Regions from separate parts of the Nonomuraea sp. NPDC003709 genome, predicted to be linked through region 3. Evidence: riboswitches for the same ligand, from Rfam matches in the RefSeq annotation. Region 3 holds a riboswitch; each other region holds the start of a gene.
What was found. Region 3 has a riboswitch for cobalamin ahead of ABZX61_RS16235 (ribonucleoside-diphosphate reductase subunit alpha). Riboswitches for the same ligand answer to the same signal wherever they lie in the genome.
Positions count from the first base shown of each region.

Region 1: it holds a riboswitch for cobalamin, as region 3 does, so the genes downstream of both, ABZX61_RS34725 (CbtB-domain containing protein) here and ABZX61_RS16235 (ribonucleoside-diphosphate reductase subunit alpha) in region 3, are expected to answer to the same signal.
Region 2: it holds a riboswitch for cobalamin, as region 3 does, so the genes downstream of both, cobN (cobaltochelatase subunit CobN) here and ABZX61_RS16235 (ribonucleoside-diphosphate reductase subunit alpha) in region 3, are expected to answer to the same signal.

Region 1 covers NZ_JBEXMW010000013.1:117,634-122,937, forward strand. The annotation lists gene ABZX61_RS34710 (VWA domain-containing protein) at 1-790, opposite strand, end outside; gene ABZX61_RS34715 (histidine phosphatase family protein) at 787-1,476, opposite strand; gene ABZX61_RS34720 (CbtA family protein) at 1,422-2,153, opposite strand; gene ABZX61_RS34725 (CbtB-domain containing protein) at 2,162-2,350, opposite strand; cobalamin riboswitch at 2,385-2,514, opposite strand; gene ABZX61_RS34730 (sensor histidine kinase) at 2,557-3,651, shown strand; gene ABZX61_RS34735 (response regulator transcription factor) at 3,648-4,307, shown strand; gene ABZX61_RS34740 (ATP-binding cassette domain-containing protein) at 4,384-5,097, shown strand; gene ABZX61_RS34745 (ABC transporter permease) at 5,094-5,304, shown strand, end outside.
Region 2 covers NZ_JBEXMW010000013.1:107,507-112,810, forward strand. The annotation lists gene cobJ (precorrin-3B C(17)-methyltransferase) at 1-1,022, opposite strand, end outside; gene ABZX61_RS34685 (precorrin-8X methylmutase) at 1,028-1,648, opposite strand; gene ABZX61_RS34690 (precorrin-3B synthase) at 1,645-3,024, opposite strand; cobalamin riboswitch at 3,095-3,220, shown strand; gene cobN (cobaltochelatase subunit CobN) at 3,274-5,304, shown strand, end outside.
Region 3 covers NZ_JBEXMW010000004.1:758,032-763,335, reverse strand. The annotation lists gene ABZX61_RS16245 (mechanosensitive ion channel domain-containing protein) at 1-175, opposite strand, end outside; gene ABZX61_RS16240 (ribonucleotide-diphosphate reductase subunit beta) at 232-1,227, opposite strand; gene ABZX61_RS16235 (ribonucleoside-diphosphate reductase subunit alpha) at 1,238-3,427, opposite strand; cobalamin riboswitch at 3,552-3,747, opposite strand; gene ABZX61_RS16230 (tripartite tricarboxylate transporter substrate-binding protein) at 3,752-4,699, opposite strand; gene ABZX61_RS16225 (SAM-dependent methyltransferase) at 4,776-5,304, opposite strand, start outside.

The DNA of each region.
Region 1 (5,304 bases), on a different contig from region 3:
CGATCTGCCGCAGCCGCGCGTCGGGCAGCCGCACACCCGGCACCCCGGCGCGGGCCTGCGCGATCCGGCTCGCCAGCGCCGCTTCCTCGGCCGCCCACCGGGCCGCGAACGCGCCGGGGTCCGCGTCGAAGGCGAGCCGCCTGCGCACCACCTCGGCGCGCTCCTCCGGGTTCCTGGACGCCTTGACCTCGACGGTCAGCCCGAACCTGTCCAGCAACTGCGGCCGGAGCTCACCCTCTTCCGGGTTCATGGTCCCGACCAGCAGGAACCTCGCGGCATGCCGTACCGACACCGACTCGCGTTCCACGTAGCACGTGCCCAGGGACGCCGCGTCGAGCAGCAGGTCGACGAGGTGGTCGTGGAGGAGGTTCACCTCGTCCACGTAGAGGACGCCGCGGTGGGCGGCGGCCAGCAGGCCGGGCTCGAACGCCTTCACCCCCTCTGTGAGCGCCCGTTCCACGTCCAGGGAGCCGACCAGCCGGTCCTCCGAGGCGCCGACCGGCAGCTCCACCAGCGCGGCCGGGCGCTCCAGCCCCTGGCCCCCGGGTTCGTGCGGCCCGTCCGGGCATCCGGCGTCGGGCGCGGCCGGGTCGCAGGCGAACCGGCATCCGGGCACCACGTTCACGGCGGGCAGCTGGGCGGCCAGCGCGCGCACGATGGTCGACTTGGCGGTGCCCTTCTCCCCGCGTACGAGCACGCCGCCCGCCCTCGGCGAGACCGCGTTGAGCACCAGCGCCAGCTTCAGGTCGTCGAGCCCGACGACCGCGCTGAACGGATATGTGACGATCAAATCAGAACCTTCCGGTTGACATGGGCGACCCGCCAGCCGGCGCGCGTGACGGTCAGCTCGGTGACGGACAGCGGCGCGAGATCGAAACGGGCGGCGCTCAGCGGGTCCAGCCCGAGCGCGTGGCCGAGCGCGGCCCGGATGGCGCCCGCGTCGCAGACGGCGACGACGCCGGGCTCCGCGCGTACGGACTCGAGCCAGGCGGCGACCCGCTCGGCGTGCGCGGCCAGGCTGTCACCGCCGTGCGGGGCCGCGTGCGGGTCGGTCAGCCAGCTCGCCAGCGCGTCCGGCTCCTCCCGCGCGACCCGCTCGTACGGCAGGCCCCGCCACCGACCGCAATCCACCTCCGCCAGCGCCGGGACCGCCCGCGCCGCCAGCCCGAGCGCGGCGACGGTCTGGCCGGCGGCAACACTCGGAGCCGCCCACGCCACCACCCCGGCCGTACCCACGACCGCCGCCCCCGGCGCCGCCCCGGTCCCCGGCCCCACCGCCGACCCGGCCGCCGCCCTGGCCACCGTCTGGGCCAAGGCGGTGGCCCTGGCCAGGCTCGCCGTGTCGGCGTGCGCGTCGGACGCGGGGAAGCAGGCGGCCCGCATCCCCGGCGTGCTCGCGTGCCGTACGAACAGCACCCCGCTCAGCCCGGCGACGCGGCGGTCACCGGGCGGCGGGACGCCCGGTCGCAGGCCCACCCGAACAGCACGCCGAAGGCCGCCCAGAAGACGAGCTGCGTCCCCAGCGACGCGAGCCTGAACTGCCACAACAGCGTGGCGGGGAAACCGTCGGGCACCTCGTTCACGGTCGGCAGCAGGGTCCACGCCGCGATCACCGGCACCAGGAACGCCGCCACCGCCGCGCCCCACCGCGCCCACGGACCGGCGGTGACCCGGCGCGCGGTGGCCACCGCGATCGCCGTCGCGGCCAGCCCGACGAGGATCGTGACCACGTAGAGCAGGGTGCGGCTGTTGATCGTCTCCGGGTCGCCCACGGCCGGTGGGTTGGCCGGATATTTCACGAACGGCACAAGGATCACCGCCACGAACGCCGTCCCGGCGGCGGCGAGGGCCAGCCCGCCGTCCGACCGGGGGCCGACCCGTCCGCGCAGGCCCGCGTACACGAGGGCGAAGATCCCTCCCACGGCCAGCCCGTACAGGCCCGTGGCCAGGAAGAGCCCGGCCTTCTGTCCCGGCCTGCCGACGAGTGCCTCCTCGCCGTGGTCATGGCCGGGCGCTTCCTGGGCGGCATGGGCCTCCTCCAGCGCGATGGCGCTGTCCACCCCCGGTTCCCCGAAGGCGAAGGCGAAGCCGCCCGCGATCAATCCGGCCAGCAGGCCCAGAAGCAGGCCCCTGACCAGCAGGGTGCGTACCATGCGCGTGCCTAGTGGCAGGGAACGCCGAGCAGGTGGCGTCCGTCGTGCATGAGTTCGTGCAGGTAGGCACCGGTTTGCGAGATGGCCCCGTTGTCCATCAGCACCAGGTAGGCGACCAGCAGCAGCACCGGAACGGCGAGCAGCCACAGCCGCAGACGGGGGAAGGGGATTGCCGAAGGAGTGGACAGACCACTCATACATGCCTCCTCAGGGATGACGCGTCCCAACCAACGAGGTCACGCAAGTCCAAGCGACCTGGCTCCCGGGATCTACGTCCCGGATACAGTGGCGCGTCCGCACCGGCATCTCACCGGATTTCCCTTGGACAACCGTGAAATCTACCGGAATGTATCTCTTACTCCCGTTCGAGTCAATGACGCGAGCGCCGCGTAAGGTACGGGGGATGAGGCGGTTCCTGGATGGGCCGGCCGCGGCGATCGTGGTCGGGATGTTCTGGTTGCCGCCGACGTTCGCCTCCGCGGACCGGTCACGGCTGGTGGCCGGGCTGGTGCTGGCCTGCGTCACAGGCGCGGTGATGGCCCTGCGGCGGCGACTGCCGACCGTGTCGCCGCTGCTCGCCGCGGGCGCGACCATCGCCGGGAGCGTCCTGGGGGTGTGCCAGGACCCGATGCTGGCGGCGGCGTGGTGCCTGTATCCGCTCGCGGTCGCGCGCGCCGACCGCACCCGTACGATCGTCCTCGTCCTCGCCGGCCTCCTCACGGCGCTGGCGGCGGTGGCAGCGGTCCCGGGCGAGGACGCGAGCGGCGCCGGGCAGCGGCTGACGCTGGCCGTGGCCGCGTTGAGCGTGTCCTGGCTGCTCGGCACGGCGGTCGGCAGGCAGATCGCGGCTGCTCAGGAGGCGGAGCGGGCCCGGGTGCAACTGGCGGTGGCGCGTGACGTGCACGACGTCGTCGGCCATGCGCTCGGCGTGATCAGCGCGGAGGCGGGGGTGACGCGGAGCCTGGCCGACGCGAGCGAGCAGGAGTTACGCGACACGCTGGCCGGCGTCGAGTCGCACGCGAGGAGGGCACTGGAGGAGATGCAGGCACTCGTACGCGGGCTGCGGTCCGAGCCCGGCGCGCCGGAAGGTGTCGCGGGGATCGCGCGGCTGGACGGACTCGTGGCGGCGACCCGCGCGGCGGGCGTGGGCGTCGAGGCGCGGATCGAGGTGAACGGCCCGGTCGACGACGTGGCCGGGACGGTGGCGTACCGGATCGTCCAGGAGTCGCTGGGCAACGTGGTGCGGTACGCGGCGGGCGCGGCCTGCTCGGTGGACCTTCGGCAGGACGGCGGGGAGATCGTCGTGCGGGTGCGCGACCACGGCCCCGGGGCCCGGCCGGCGCGCGGCGAAAACGGGCCGGCGCGCGGCGGGGACGGCTCGGGGCTGCGGGGGATGCGTGAGCGGGCCCGGCTGGTGGGCGGCACGGTGACCTGGGGAAACCATCCGGAGGGCGGGTTCGAGGTGCGCGCCAGGCTGCCGGTCCGGAGCGCGCCTTGAGCGGGGCCGTCAGCGTCTTCCTGGCCGATGACGACGACCGCTTCCGGGCCGCGTACCGGAAGTTGTTCGACCGGACCGAGGGATTCCGGGTCGCCGGGGAGGCGGGCGACGGGGAGACGGCCGCGCGGCTCGTCGGCGCGCTCAAGCCCGCGGTGGCGCTGCTCGACGTTCAGATGCCGGGCATGAGCGGCCTGGAGGCGGCGCGCCGCATCCTCCCGGACACGGCCACCCGGGTGATCATGCTGACGACCTTCGACCTGGACGAGTACGTCTACGAGGCACTGACCCTCGGCGCGTCGGGGTTCCTGCTGAAGAACGCGTCCCCGCAGGAGGTGCTCCAGGCCGTCCGCACGGTCCACGCCGGCCACGCCATGCTGGCGCCGGAGGTCACCGCGCGGCTGATCCGCCGTTTCGCGCCCGAGCGGCCCGCGCGGCGGCACGCGTTCGCCGGGCAGGTGCTGTCCGCGCGCGAGGTGCAGGTCGTGCGGCTCGTCGCACGCGGGCACTCCAACCAGCAGATCGCCGACGAGCTGTTCCTGAGCGTGGAGACGGTCCGCACGTATCTGCGGCGCATGTTCGCCAAGCTCGGCGTGAACGACCGCACGCACCTGGCCGTGCTCGCCCACGAGGCGGGACTGCTCTACGAACCCCGGTAGGTGTCTCCTTTCGGGGGACGCGGGCAGGTGCCCTCCCGCCCGAGGCTGGCGACGTCCATCCGAGGCGAGGCAGGCGATGATCGAGATCTCACAACTCAGCAAGCGTTACGGGGCCAAGGCGGCCGTGGAGGAGGTCAGCTTCACCGCGCGTCCCGGCCGGGTCACCGGCTTCCTGGGCCCGAACGGCGCCGGCAAGTCCAGCACGCTGCGCGTCCTGCTTGGCCTGGACGCGGCGAGCGCGGGCACCGCGTTGGTCAACGGGATGCGGTACCGCGACCTGAGGCATCCCCTGCGCACGGTGGGGGCGCTGCTGGACGGAGCCGGCCCGGTGCCCGAGCGCCGCGGCGTCGATCACCTCACCTGGATCGCGCAGTCCAACCGGATCCCGCGGCGCAGGGTCCGGGAGGTGCTCGAACTCGTGGGTCTGGACGAGGCGGCGCGGCGGCGGGTGAGGACGTACTCGCTGGGGATGGGGCAGCGGCTCGGCCTGGCCGCGGCACTGCTCGGCGAGCCCGAGATCCTGGTGCTCGACGAGCCGGTGAACGGGCTGGACCCGGAGGGCATCCGCTGGATCCGGCGCTTCCTGCGGGACTACGCGGCGGGCGGGCGTACGGTGCTGCTCTCCAGCCACCTGATGACGGAAATGTCCGGCACCGCGGATGACGTGGTCGTCGTCAACCGCGGGCGCGTCGTCACCCACGGCTCGCTCGCCCAGGTCACCGCCGGGCACCGCTCGCTGGAGGAGGCGTTCTTCGCGCTGACCGGCGACCCCGCGAGGCCGGGGTGGTGAGCGCCGTGCGGGCCGAGCTGACCAAGATCCTCACCCTGCCGCGCGTGTGGATCGCCACAGGCGTCGTCCTCGGCCTCCACGCGCTGGTCCTGATCCAGTCGGTCCGGCTGAACGCCGAGGCGGTCGCGGACATCACCCCCGACGGCGTCATCGAGATCTTCATCGGGACGCCGCAACCGGCCACCGAGGCGATCCTCGGTCTCCTCG
Region 2 (5,304 bases), on a different contig from region 3:
GCGCTGGCCATCGCGAACACGCCCGGGTCGCCGGAGGACACCACGGCCACCCGCGCGCCGTCGCGGGCCAGCTCCAGCGCGTGCCGGGCGCGCTCGGCCTCCACCCGGTTGTCGGTGCGGTGGCGGCGCTGGCGCGGGTTCGGGGCGACGCGGTCCACGTACGGGCCGTACCCGACGAGGTCCGTCGCCGCCGCCAGCGCCTCCTGGGCCTCGGGCGTGAGCCACGGCCGCCCGGCGGGCCCGAGACCCACCACGGCCACCTCACCCCGGGTCTCGGTCGGCGGCGGTTCGGGGACGAAGGTCCGCTCGGCGGGGCTGGCGAGCAGGGCCAGCGAGAAGTACGGAACGCCGTCGGCGTCCACGTCCTTGAGCGGCGCGACCCGTTCGGCTCCCATGGTGGCGCGCTCGACGTACCAGGCGTCGTCCAGCCGCCCGGCCTCGGCCAGCGCGTCGCGGACCTTCTCGAACGTCCGGCCCAGCTTGAGCACCGCCGCCGAGTCGGTGCCGCGGAGCCTGTCCGCCAGCACCTCGGCGGGCAGCGTGCCGGGCAGCACGGTCAGCACCTCGTCCCGCTCCACCAGCGGCCGGCCCAGCACGGCCGAGGCGGCGCTGACGGAGGTGACGCCGGGCACCACCTCGGTCGGATAGCGGTGGGCGAGCCGCTTGTGCATGTGCATGTACGAGCCGTAGAACAGCGGGTCGCCCTCGGACAGCACGACCACGGCCCGGCCCGCGTCCAGGTGGGCGGCCAGCCGCTCGGCGCAGTCGGCGTAGAAGTCGTCGAGCGCGCCCTGGTAGCCGCCGGGGTGGTCGGTGGTCTCCGTGGTCAGCGGGTAGAGCAGCAGCTCCTCGATCTGGCCTTCCTTCATGTACGGCAGCGCGATCGAGCGGGCGATGCTGCGGCCGTGCCTGGCGGCGTGGTAGGCGATCACGTCGGCCTCGCCGATCAGCCGGGCCGTCTTGACCGTGACCAGCTCGGGATCCCCGGGACCGAGCCCGACCCCGTACAGCCGTCCCGTCATCGCCATCACTCCGTCTCGTTCGCGATGGCGTTGACCGCCGCCGCCGTCATCGCACTGCCGCCGCGGCGGCCGTGCACCACCAGATATTCCAGGTCGCTGTCCGCCAGCGCCCGCTTGGACTCGGCCGCGCCGATGAACCCCACCGGGATGCCGAGCACGGCGGCGGGCCTGCCCGCGCCCTCGGCGACCAGTTCGAGCAGCCGGAACAGCGCGGTCGGCGCGTTGCCGATGGCCACCACCGCGCCGTCGAGGCGGTCGCGCCACAGCTCCAGCGCGGCGGCGCTGCGCGTGGTGCCGAGCCGTTCGGCCAGCTCCGGGACGCCGGGGTCGCCCAGCGTGCACACCACCGCGTTGTCCGCGGGCAGCCGGCGCCTGGTCACGCCGGAGGCGACCATCTGCGCGTCGCACAGCACGGGCGCGCCCCTTCGCAGCGCCGCGCGCGCCCGGACGACCACGGCAGGCGACCAGTCCAGGTCGGTCACGAGGTCGGTCATGCCGCAGGCGTGGATCATCCGCACCGCCACCTGCGCGACCTCGGGCGGCATCCCGGTGAGGTCGGTCTCGGCACGGATGGTCGCGAACGAGCGCCGGTAGATCTCGGCCCCGTCGCGGATGTAGTCGCTCACTGATGCCTTTCCTGGTATCCGTCGCCGGTGGCGACCATCTGGACGACCCGGCCGCGCGGCAGCCCGCAGCGCCGCTCGCAACCGGCCCAATGCACGGGCGTCGCCGGAGGGCCGTCCAGGGTCGCCACCCAGCGCCGCGCGTCCTCCTGGACGTCGGCCAGGGACTTGGCGCAGCCCGGACGGCCGGTGCAGGCGCTCACCCCGGCCCACGGCGACGCCGGGTCCGTCACCAGCCCGGCCGCCTCCAGCATTCGCGCCGCCCGGCCGGCGGCGGCGGGCGGCAGATCGAGGAGTACGACGGTCCGCCACGGCGTCAGCCGGACCGGCACGCCGGTGGCGTCTCCCGGGTCGGACGCGCCGGCGGCGCCTCCCGGATCGGGCACGCCGGTGGCGTCTCCCGGACCAGGCGCGCCGGTGGTGCCGGCCGGGCCGTTCGCCTCGGCCGCTGCGGCGATGGCGCGCGCCTGGACGGCGGACAGCCGTCCGAGCGGCACCACGACCTCCAGCGCCACCCGCCCGTCCCGCTGCTCGATTCGCCCGGCACGCGGCGCCGAGACCGTATCCCGGACGACCGGAGCGGGCGGTGCCCACATCTCGGCGTCCGGGGCCGGCCCGGCGTGCGGCTGGTGCTCGGAGCGGGCATCGGCAGCGCGGTCGGCAGTGCCGGTGCAGTCGTGGGGGGCGGTGCCGGTGCGATCGCGGGGGGCGGTGGTGGTGCGGAGGTGGGTGGCGATGCGGGCGGGGCCGTTGTCCAGCTCCGCGATCCGCCACGCGCACCGATCCCCTTCCGGCCGTTCGTCGAGGAACGCCTCGGCAGCGGCGATCATGAGTTCGGCGGCCGCGTCCGCCCCCACGGCGAGCCCGGCGTCCACGCCCGCCAGCAGCAGCCGCCCGTCGAAGAATGTGACGTCGGCCCCCAGCGCGAGCATGTCACCGCTGCCCTCGTCCACCGCGAACAGGAACCGCCCTGGCAGCCCGGCCAGCCGGGGCCGCGAGCACAGCGCCCGGTCCAGCGCCGCCACCAGGGGCTGCGGGTCCAGCAGGCCGGGGCCCGTGCGACCGCCGAGCGGCGAGGCCACGATGTTGCGTACGCGCTCGTGCGCCTGCGACGGCAGCAGTCCGGCGGCGGCGATCCGCTCGGCGAAGGCGGCGGGTGAGCGCAGGCCGCGCACCTGGACGTTCGCCCGGGAGGTCAGCTCGATCACGTCCGAGCCGAGGTCGGCCGCGCAGGCGGCCAGCTCGCGCAGCCGGGCGGGTGAGATCGCGCCGCCGGGCAGGCGGACGCGGGCCAGCGGGCCGTCGGCGGCCTCGTGCACCTGTAGCGCCCCCGGACAGGCGTCGGGGCGCATACGTCCGGAAAAGTCGGCTATGGACACGATCAGGATGGTAACGCCACTTCTGGCGGGGGCCGCTCTTGTCGTAGGCTCCCTGTAGGCGATGGCTAGGGAGGAAGCCGGTGCGAATCCGGCGCGGTCCCGCCACTGTGACCGGGGAGCGAACCCCACCGCAGGCCACTGCCCGGCGACGGGTGGGAAGGCCGGGGTGAGCGCTGATCCGGGAGCCAGGAGACTCCGGCCGCCGCGACACCCGCGACCGGGGCGAGGACCCCGAGGGAGGATTGCGCCGTGCCTGGCGACAGCCGTACCGTCCTGCTGCTCTCGACCTCCGACACCGACCTGCTCAGCGCTCGCGCGAGCGGTGCCGCCTACCGGCTGGGCAACCCGGCCCGGCTGGCGGCCGAGGACCTGCCCGCCCTGCTGGAAGGCGCCGACGTGGTCGTGGTGCGCCTGCTCGGCGGGCGGCGCGCCTGGGAGGAGGGCCTGGACGCACTGCTGGCCGGCCCTCTGCCGGTGGTGGTGCTGGGCGGCGAGCAGGCGCCGGACGCCGAGCTGATGGAGCTGTCCACGGTCAGCGGCGGCGTCTGCGCCGAGGCCCACGCGTACCTGGCCCACGGCGGGCCGCCGAACCTGGCCGAGCTGCACGCGTTCCTGTCGGACACGGTGCTGCTGACCGGGCACGGGTTCGCGCCGCCGGAGGCCACGCCCTCCTGGGGGCTGCTGGAGCGCGACGCGCGGCCCGGGCGGGGACCCGTGATCGGGGTGCTCTACTACCGGGCGCATCACCTGGCGGGCAACACCGCGTTCGTGGAGACGCTCTGCGCGGCCGTCGAGGAGGCGGGCGGGCAGGCGCTGCCGGTGTTCTGCTCCTCGCTGCGCACCGCCGAACCCGAGTTGCTCGACACGCTGCGCGCCGCCGACGCGCTGGTGGTGACCGTGCTGGCGGCGGGCGGCTCGCGCCCCGCGACGGCGGGCGCGGGCGGCGACGACGAGGCGTGGGACGTGGGCGCGCTGGCCGCGCTCGACGTGCCGATCCTGCAGGGGCTCTGCCTGACCACCGGCAGGCAGGCGTGGGAGGAGAACGACGACGGGCTGTCGCCGCTGGACGCCGCCTCTCAGGTGGCCATCCCGGAGTTCGACGGGCGGATCATCACGGTGCCGTTCTCGTTCAAGGAGATCGACCCCGAGGGGCTGACCGTCTACGTCGCCGACCCCGAGCGGGCCGCCCGGGTGGCGGGCATCGCGGTACGGCACGGGCTGCTCCGGCACACCCCGCCCGCCGAGCGCCGCCTGGTCGTGATGTTGTCGGCGTACCCGACCAAGCACTCCCGGGTGGGCAACGCGGTCGGCCTGGACACCCCGGCCAGCACGGTCAGGCTGCTGGCCAGGCTCGCCGAGGCCGGCTACGACCTGGGCGAGGGCTTCCCGGGCGTGGCCGAGCAGGACGGCGACGCGCTCATCCACGCGCTGATCGCCGCCGGCGGCCAGGACCAGGACTGGCTGACCGAGGAGCACCTGGCGGGCAATCCGGTACGCATCTCCGCCGCGTCCTACGAGCGCTGGTACCGCACCCTGCCCGAGGGCCTGCGGACGGAGATGGAGCGGCACTGGGGGCCGCCGCCGGGCGAGCTGTTCGTGCACGAGGGTGACATCGTCCTCGCGGCGCTGCGGGCGGGGAACCTGGTGGTGATGGTGCAGCCGCCGCGCGGCTTCGGTGAGAACCCGATCGCCATCTACCACGACCCCGACCTGCCGCCCAGCCACCACTACCTGGCCGCCTACCGCTGGCTGTCGGCCGAGTTCGCGGGCTCCGGCGCCCACGCCATGGTGCACGTGGGCAAGCACGGCAACCTGGAGTGGCTGCCCGGCAAGTCGGCCGGCATGTCCGCCGCGTGCGGCACCGACGCGGCCATCGGCGACCTGCCGCTGGTCTACCCGTTCCTGGTGAACGACCCAGGCGAGGGCACGCAGGCCAAGCGGCGGGCGCACGCCGTGCTGGTGGACCACCTGGTGCCGCCGATGGCACGGGCGGAGACGTACGGCGACATCGCCCGGCTGGAGCAGCTCCTGGACGAGCACGCCACGATCGCGGCCATGGACCCGGCCAAGCTGCCCGCCATCCGGGCGCAGATCTGGACGCTCATCCAGGCCGCCCGGCTCGACCACGACCTGGGGCTGGCGAACCGGCCGCACGACAGCGAGTTCGACGACTTCATCCTGCACGTGGACGGCTGGCTGTGCGAGGTCAAGGACGCGCAGATCCGCGACGGCCTGCACGTGCTCGGGCAGGCTCCGGCCGGGCAGGTGCGCGTGGACCTG
Region 3 (5,304 bases):
CCGCGCTCGTGCCGAACATGTCCGGCGCGAATGCCAGGTTGAAGGCCGCCACGACCGCCACGGTGAAGGCGGACCACGTGCAGTGCTCCACCAGGTGCCGGGGGAACGCCCATTTGCGTCCGGCCCTGTTCAGCACCCTCCGGACCAGCTCAACCAGGAGGATCGAGCCGATCACCGAGATTACGAGAATCGGCCAGCCTGCTGGAGACTGCACGCCTATGCCCCCAATGTCTAGAAAGTCTCGTCAAAGGTCACATTGCCCTCAACTGCCACTTGATACGCAGAGACACGCCGTTCGAAGAAGTTGGCCAGCTCCTGCACGTCCTGCAGCTCCATGAACGCGAAGGGGTTGGCCGAGCCGTACCTCGTGGGCAGGCCCAGCCTGGCCAGCCGCTGGTCGGCGACGTATTCCAGGTATTGGCGCATCTGTGCGACCCCCATGCCGGGCATGCCGTCCCCGCAGAGGTCCTCGGCGAAGGCCAGCTCGGCGGCCACGGCCTCCTCCACCATGAGAGTAACCTGTTTGCCCAGGTCATCGTCGAAAAGGTCGGGCTCCTCGGCCCGCACGGTCTCCACCACGCTGAAGGCGAACTCCATGTGCATGGACTCGTCGCGGAAGACCCAGTTCGTCCCGGTGGCCAGGCCGCCGAGCAGGCCCCGGGAGCGGAACCAGTAGACGTACGCGAAGGCCCCGTAGAAGAACAGGCCCTCGATGCAGGCGGCGAAGCAGATGAGGTTGAGCAGGAAGCGCCGGCGGTCGTCCCGCGTCTCAAGGCGCTGCAGCTCGTTGATCGAGTCGATCCACTTGAAGCAGAATTCCGCCTTGTCGCGGATCGAGGGGATGTGGTCGATCGCGGCGAAGGCCTTCACCCTTTCGGCGGGATCCGGCAGGTACGTGTCCAGCAGTGTCAGATAGAACTGGACGTGCACGGCCTCCTCGAACAGCTGCCTGCTGAGATAAAGGCGCGCCTCAGGGGCGTTGACGTGCTGGTAGAGGTTGAGCACGAGGTTGTTGGCCACGATGGAGTCGCCGGTGGCGAAGAACGCGACCAGCCGGTTGATCAGGTGCCGCTCCTGCGGCGTCATCCTGGCCAGGTCGGCGAGGTCGGTGTGGAGGTCCACCTCCTCGACGGTCCACGTGTTGCGAATGGCCGCGCGGTAGCGCTCGTAGAAGTCCGGGTAGCGCATGGGCCGCAGCGTGAGGTCCATACCTGGGTCGAGCAGCACAACAGTCTCCTTACTGGCAGGCTTCGCAGGTCTCGGGGTTCTCAAGGGAGCAGGCGATCGCTTCTGCAGAGGCCGCCGGTGCCGACTGGACGGTGGTCTGGGAGATGCGGGTGGCGGGCCGGGAGCGCAGGTAGTACGTGGTCTTCAGGCCCCGCTTCCAGGCGTAGGCGTACATCGACGAGAGCTTGCCGATCGTCGGGCTGGCCATGAAGAGGTTCAGGGACTGGGACTGGTCGATGTACGGCTGGCGCGCGGCGGCCAGGTCGATCAGCGCCTTCTGCGGCAGCTCCCAGGCGGTGCGGTAGAGCACCTTGAGGTCGTCGGGGATGCCGGGGACCGTCTGGACCGAGCCGTCGGCCCTCTTGAGGTCGTCCCGCAGCTGCTGCGTCCACAGCCCGCGCGCCTGCAGATCGGCCACCAGATACCGGTTGACCTGCAGGAACTCGCCCGACAGCGTCTCGCGCTTGAACACGTTGGACACCTGCGGCTCGATGCACTCGTAGCAGCCGGCGATGGAGGCGATCGTGGCGGTGGGCGCGATGGCGATCATGAGCGAGTTGCGCAGGCCGGTGCGGGCGACCTTCTCCCGCACGGCGTCCCAGCGCCGCGTGCTCGTGACGTAGTGGTCCGGGTGCAGCACTCCCCCGGCCGCCCGCGTCTCGGCGTACGACGGGTGCCGGCCGCGCTCGGCCGCCAGGTCGGCCGAGGTGTCGTACGCGGCCAGCGCGATCTCCTCGGCGATCCTGGTGGACAGCTCCAGCGCCTCGGGCGAGTCGAACGGCAGCCGCAGCGTGAAGAACACGTCGGCCAGGCCCATGACGCCGAGCCCGATGGGCCGCCAGCGCTTGTTCGCCGCCTCGGCCTCGGGCGTCGGGTAGAAGCCCAGGTCGATGGTCCGGTCCAGGAAGCGCACGGCCGTTCGCACGGTGCCGCGCAGCCGGTCCCAGTCCAGGTCACCGGCCAGGTCACCGGCCAGGTCACCGGCCAGGAGGTGGGCGGCCAGGTTGATCGAGCCGAGGTTGCAGACCGCGGTCTCGGCGTCGCTGGTGACCTCCAGGATCTCGGTGCACAGGTTCGACAGGTGGATGACGTTCCCGGGGCGGCCGGTCTGGTTGGAGGTGCGGTTGGCGGCGTCCTTGAAGGTCATCCAGCCGTTCCCGGTCTGGGCGAGCGTGCGCATCATCCGGCCGTACAGGGTCCTGGCCGGGATCTGCCGGACATGTCGCCCGGCGGCCTCGTACGCGCGGTACGCCCGCGTGAACGCGTCACCGTACAGGTCGGTGAGGTCGGGCACCTCCTTCGGGTCGAACAGCGACCAGACCTCGTCCGCCTCCACCCGGCGCATGAACTCGTCGGGCACCCAGTTCGCCAGGTTCAGGTTGTGGGTGCGGCGGGCGTCCTCGCCGGTGTTGTCGCGCAGCTCCAGGAACTCCTCGATGTCGGCGTGCCAGGTCTCCAGGTAGACGCAGGCCGCGCCCTTGCGCCGCCCTCCCTGGTTGACGGCCGCGACGGACGAGTCGAGCGTGCGCAGCCACGGGACGATGCCGTTGGAGTGGCCGTTGGTGCCCCGGATCAGGGAGCCGCGCGAGCGCACCCGGGTCCAGGCGATGCCGATGCCTCCGGCGTACTTCGACAGCCGCGCCACCTGCCCGTACCGGTCGTAGATCGCCTCCAGCTCGTCGCGCGGCGAGTCGAGCAGGAAGCACGACGACAGCTGCGGGCGGCGCGCGCCCGAGTTGAACAGCGTGGGCGAGCTGGGCAGGTACGACAGCGTGGACATGAGCGCGTAGAGCTCGGCGGCCTCCGCCACCGACTCCGACAGCCCGCAGGCCACGCGGAGGAAGAAGTGCTGCGGGCGCTCCAGCACCGCCCGCGTCTCGGGGTGGCGCAGCAGGTAACGGTCATAGACGGTGCGCAACCCGAAATACTCGAACCGGTCGTCCGCCTCCACGGAGACCAGCGCGTCCAGCTCGGCGGCGTGCGCGGCGACGAACTCCGCCAGCCCGTCCTGGATCAGCCCGGCCGCGTGGGTGGCGGCGATGGACTCGGAGAACGTCCGCACCCCGTGCGCGGCGGCCTCGTCGGCGATCTCCTCGGCCAGGAGCCGGGCGGCGACCCGGGAGTTGGCCGGGTCGGTGATGACCCGGGCGGCGGCCTCCTCGATGGCCAGGCGGCGATCGACCTCGATGATCTGCGTCACGTGCTCTCTCCTCGCGAGCTCGTCCCCCGTGAGGGCGCGCGAGAGCACGGCGGCACGGATCATCCCCCGGCCGTTTCGCTCCCCGGCCCTCCCGCGAGGCCATGGTCACTTCGTGCCGGGCGGGCGGCCCGGGCACACCGCTGGCAGGTCTTCGGGCTCGCGGGCGCGCGCATCGCTCCTACTGGCCGTCGCTTCCCAGATCACTCCAGTGCACCTGACGGCGGTCGTTCCCGCTCACCGCTGCGGGGCAGCCCCGGAATCACACCGGGTTCCCTTTTGCTCCGCCTCCGGAGAGGCGAACCAGCGACGACCAGGATCCTACATCTAGTGGCCGTTCCCGCAACTACCCCAGCATGTTGTGGCCTTGGTGGTGCCGAGCAGACCGAGATCCCGCAGGACGGCGCGGGTGCGCTCGACCTCGGAGCCCAGCCACTGCTTGAAGTCGGCGCCGCTGAGCGGGATCGAGATCCAGCCCGCGGACCGGCAGGCCGCCTCCCAGTCGGCCGTGCCGGTCACGTCCTCGCACATGCGGATGGCCGATTCGCGGCTCTCGTCCGTCATGCGCTCGGGCCCGAAGGCCGCCGCCCAGTCCACGAAGTCGACCCGTACGCCGGACTCCAGCAGCGTCGGCGCGTCGAGACCGGGCACCTGCCTGGCCGAGGACACCGCGAGCGCCTTGACCTGGCCGGCCTTGATGCTCGCGCGCCAGTCGGCCAGCGGGCCCACGGCCGCCGCGGCCTTGCCGGACAGCAGCGCGGTGACGGCCTCCTGGCTGCTGGGGTAGCCGGTGTAGTCGAGCTGGCGGGTGTCGGCGCCGAGCCCCCTGGCGATCAGGCCGAACAGCAGGTGGTCGGGCTCCCCCTGGGGCCCGCCCGCCAGCTGCGTCTGGCCCGGACTGGCGAGCAGGTGGGCGCCGAACGCCTCGAAGTCCCCGAACGGCGAGTGGACGGGCACGACCACGACCTCGACCTCGCCGGTGAGCCTGCACAGGGGGGTCGCGGTGTCGAGGAGGGTCTGGCCGTTGTTCAGCTCGGCGGCGGCCAGCGCGGGCAGCCCGCTCACCATGATCCTGGTGCCCGCGCCGGTCTCGTATCCGGCCGTCCGGGCCGCGCCGGCGAACGCCTGCCCGACGCGCTCCCAGCGGCGCCCCTGAGGGCCGATCGAGTATCGGGCGCGCAGGCCCGCCGCGCTCCCGGTGAAGCGCTCCGTCCCGCAGCCGGCCGCGCACGCGGCCAGGCCCAGCCCCCATGCGAAGAACCGCCGACGGCGCATGTGCCTCTCCCCCGAGCATCGCGAGTCATCGCTCACTCTAAGTTATCGACACAATACGCAGAGATACACATATCTCTCATAGTGGCTTTTTGCCGACCCCGGCCATCAGGGACGACGGCAGCGACCAGTCCCCCACCAGCTTGGGCCGGTCGGGACGCCAGTCGACGGCCTGTACCAGGCCCGGCGGCTCCAGCGGGAAGTCGCCGAAGAAGGCGCGGATCTCGGCGGGCGTGCGGTCGGTGCCGCCGCTCGGATCGTCCGAGGAGGCGCCCCGGTAGCGCTGCCCGTCCTCCAGGCGGCCCATCGAGGTGGCGTGGCTGATCACCAGGTAGCTGCCCGGCGCCAGCCGCTCGCGCAGGGCCGCCAGAACCTGCTGCGGCCGCGCCGAATCCGGCAGGAAGTGCAGGATCGACACGAGCAGCACCCCGACCGGCCGGCGCAGGTCCAGGAACCCGCCTGCCCCCGCCAGCACCGCGTCGGGATCCAGGAGGTCCGCCTCGACGAGCGCGGCCCTGCCCGAGTGTCCGAGCAGGGCCGTGGCATGTGCTGCGACGACCGGATCGCGATCGACGTAGACGACCCGGGCCTCGGGCGCCACCTCGTGC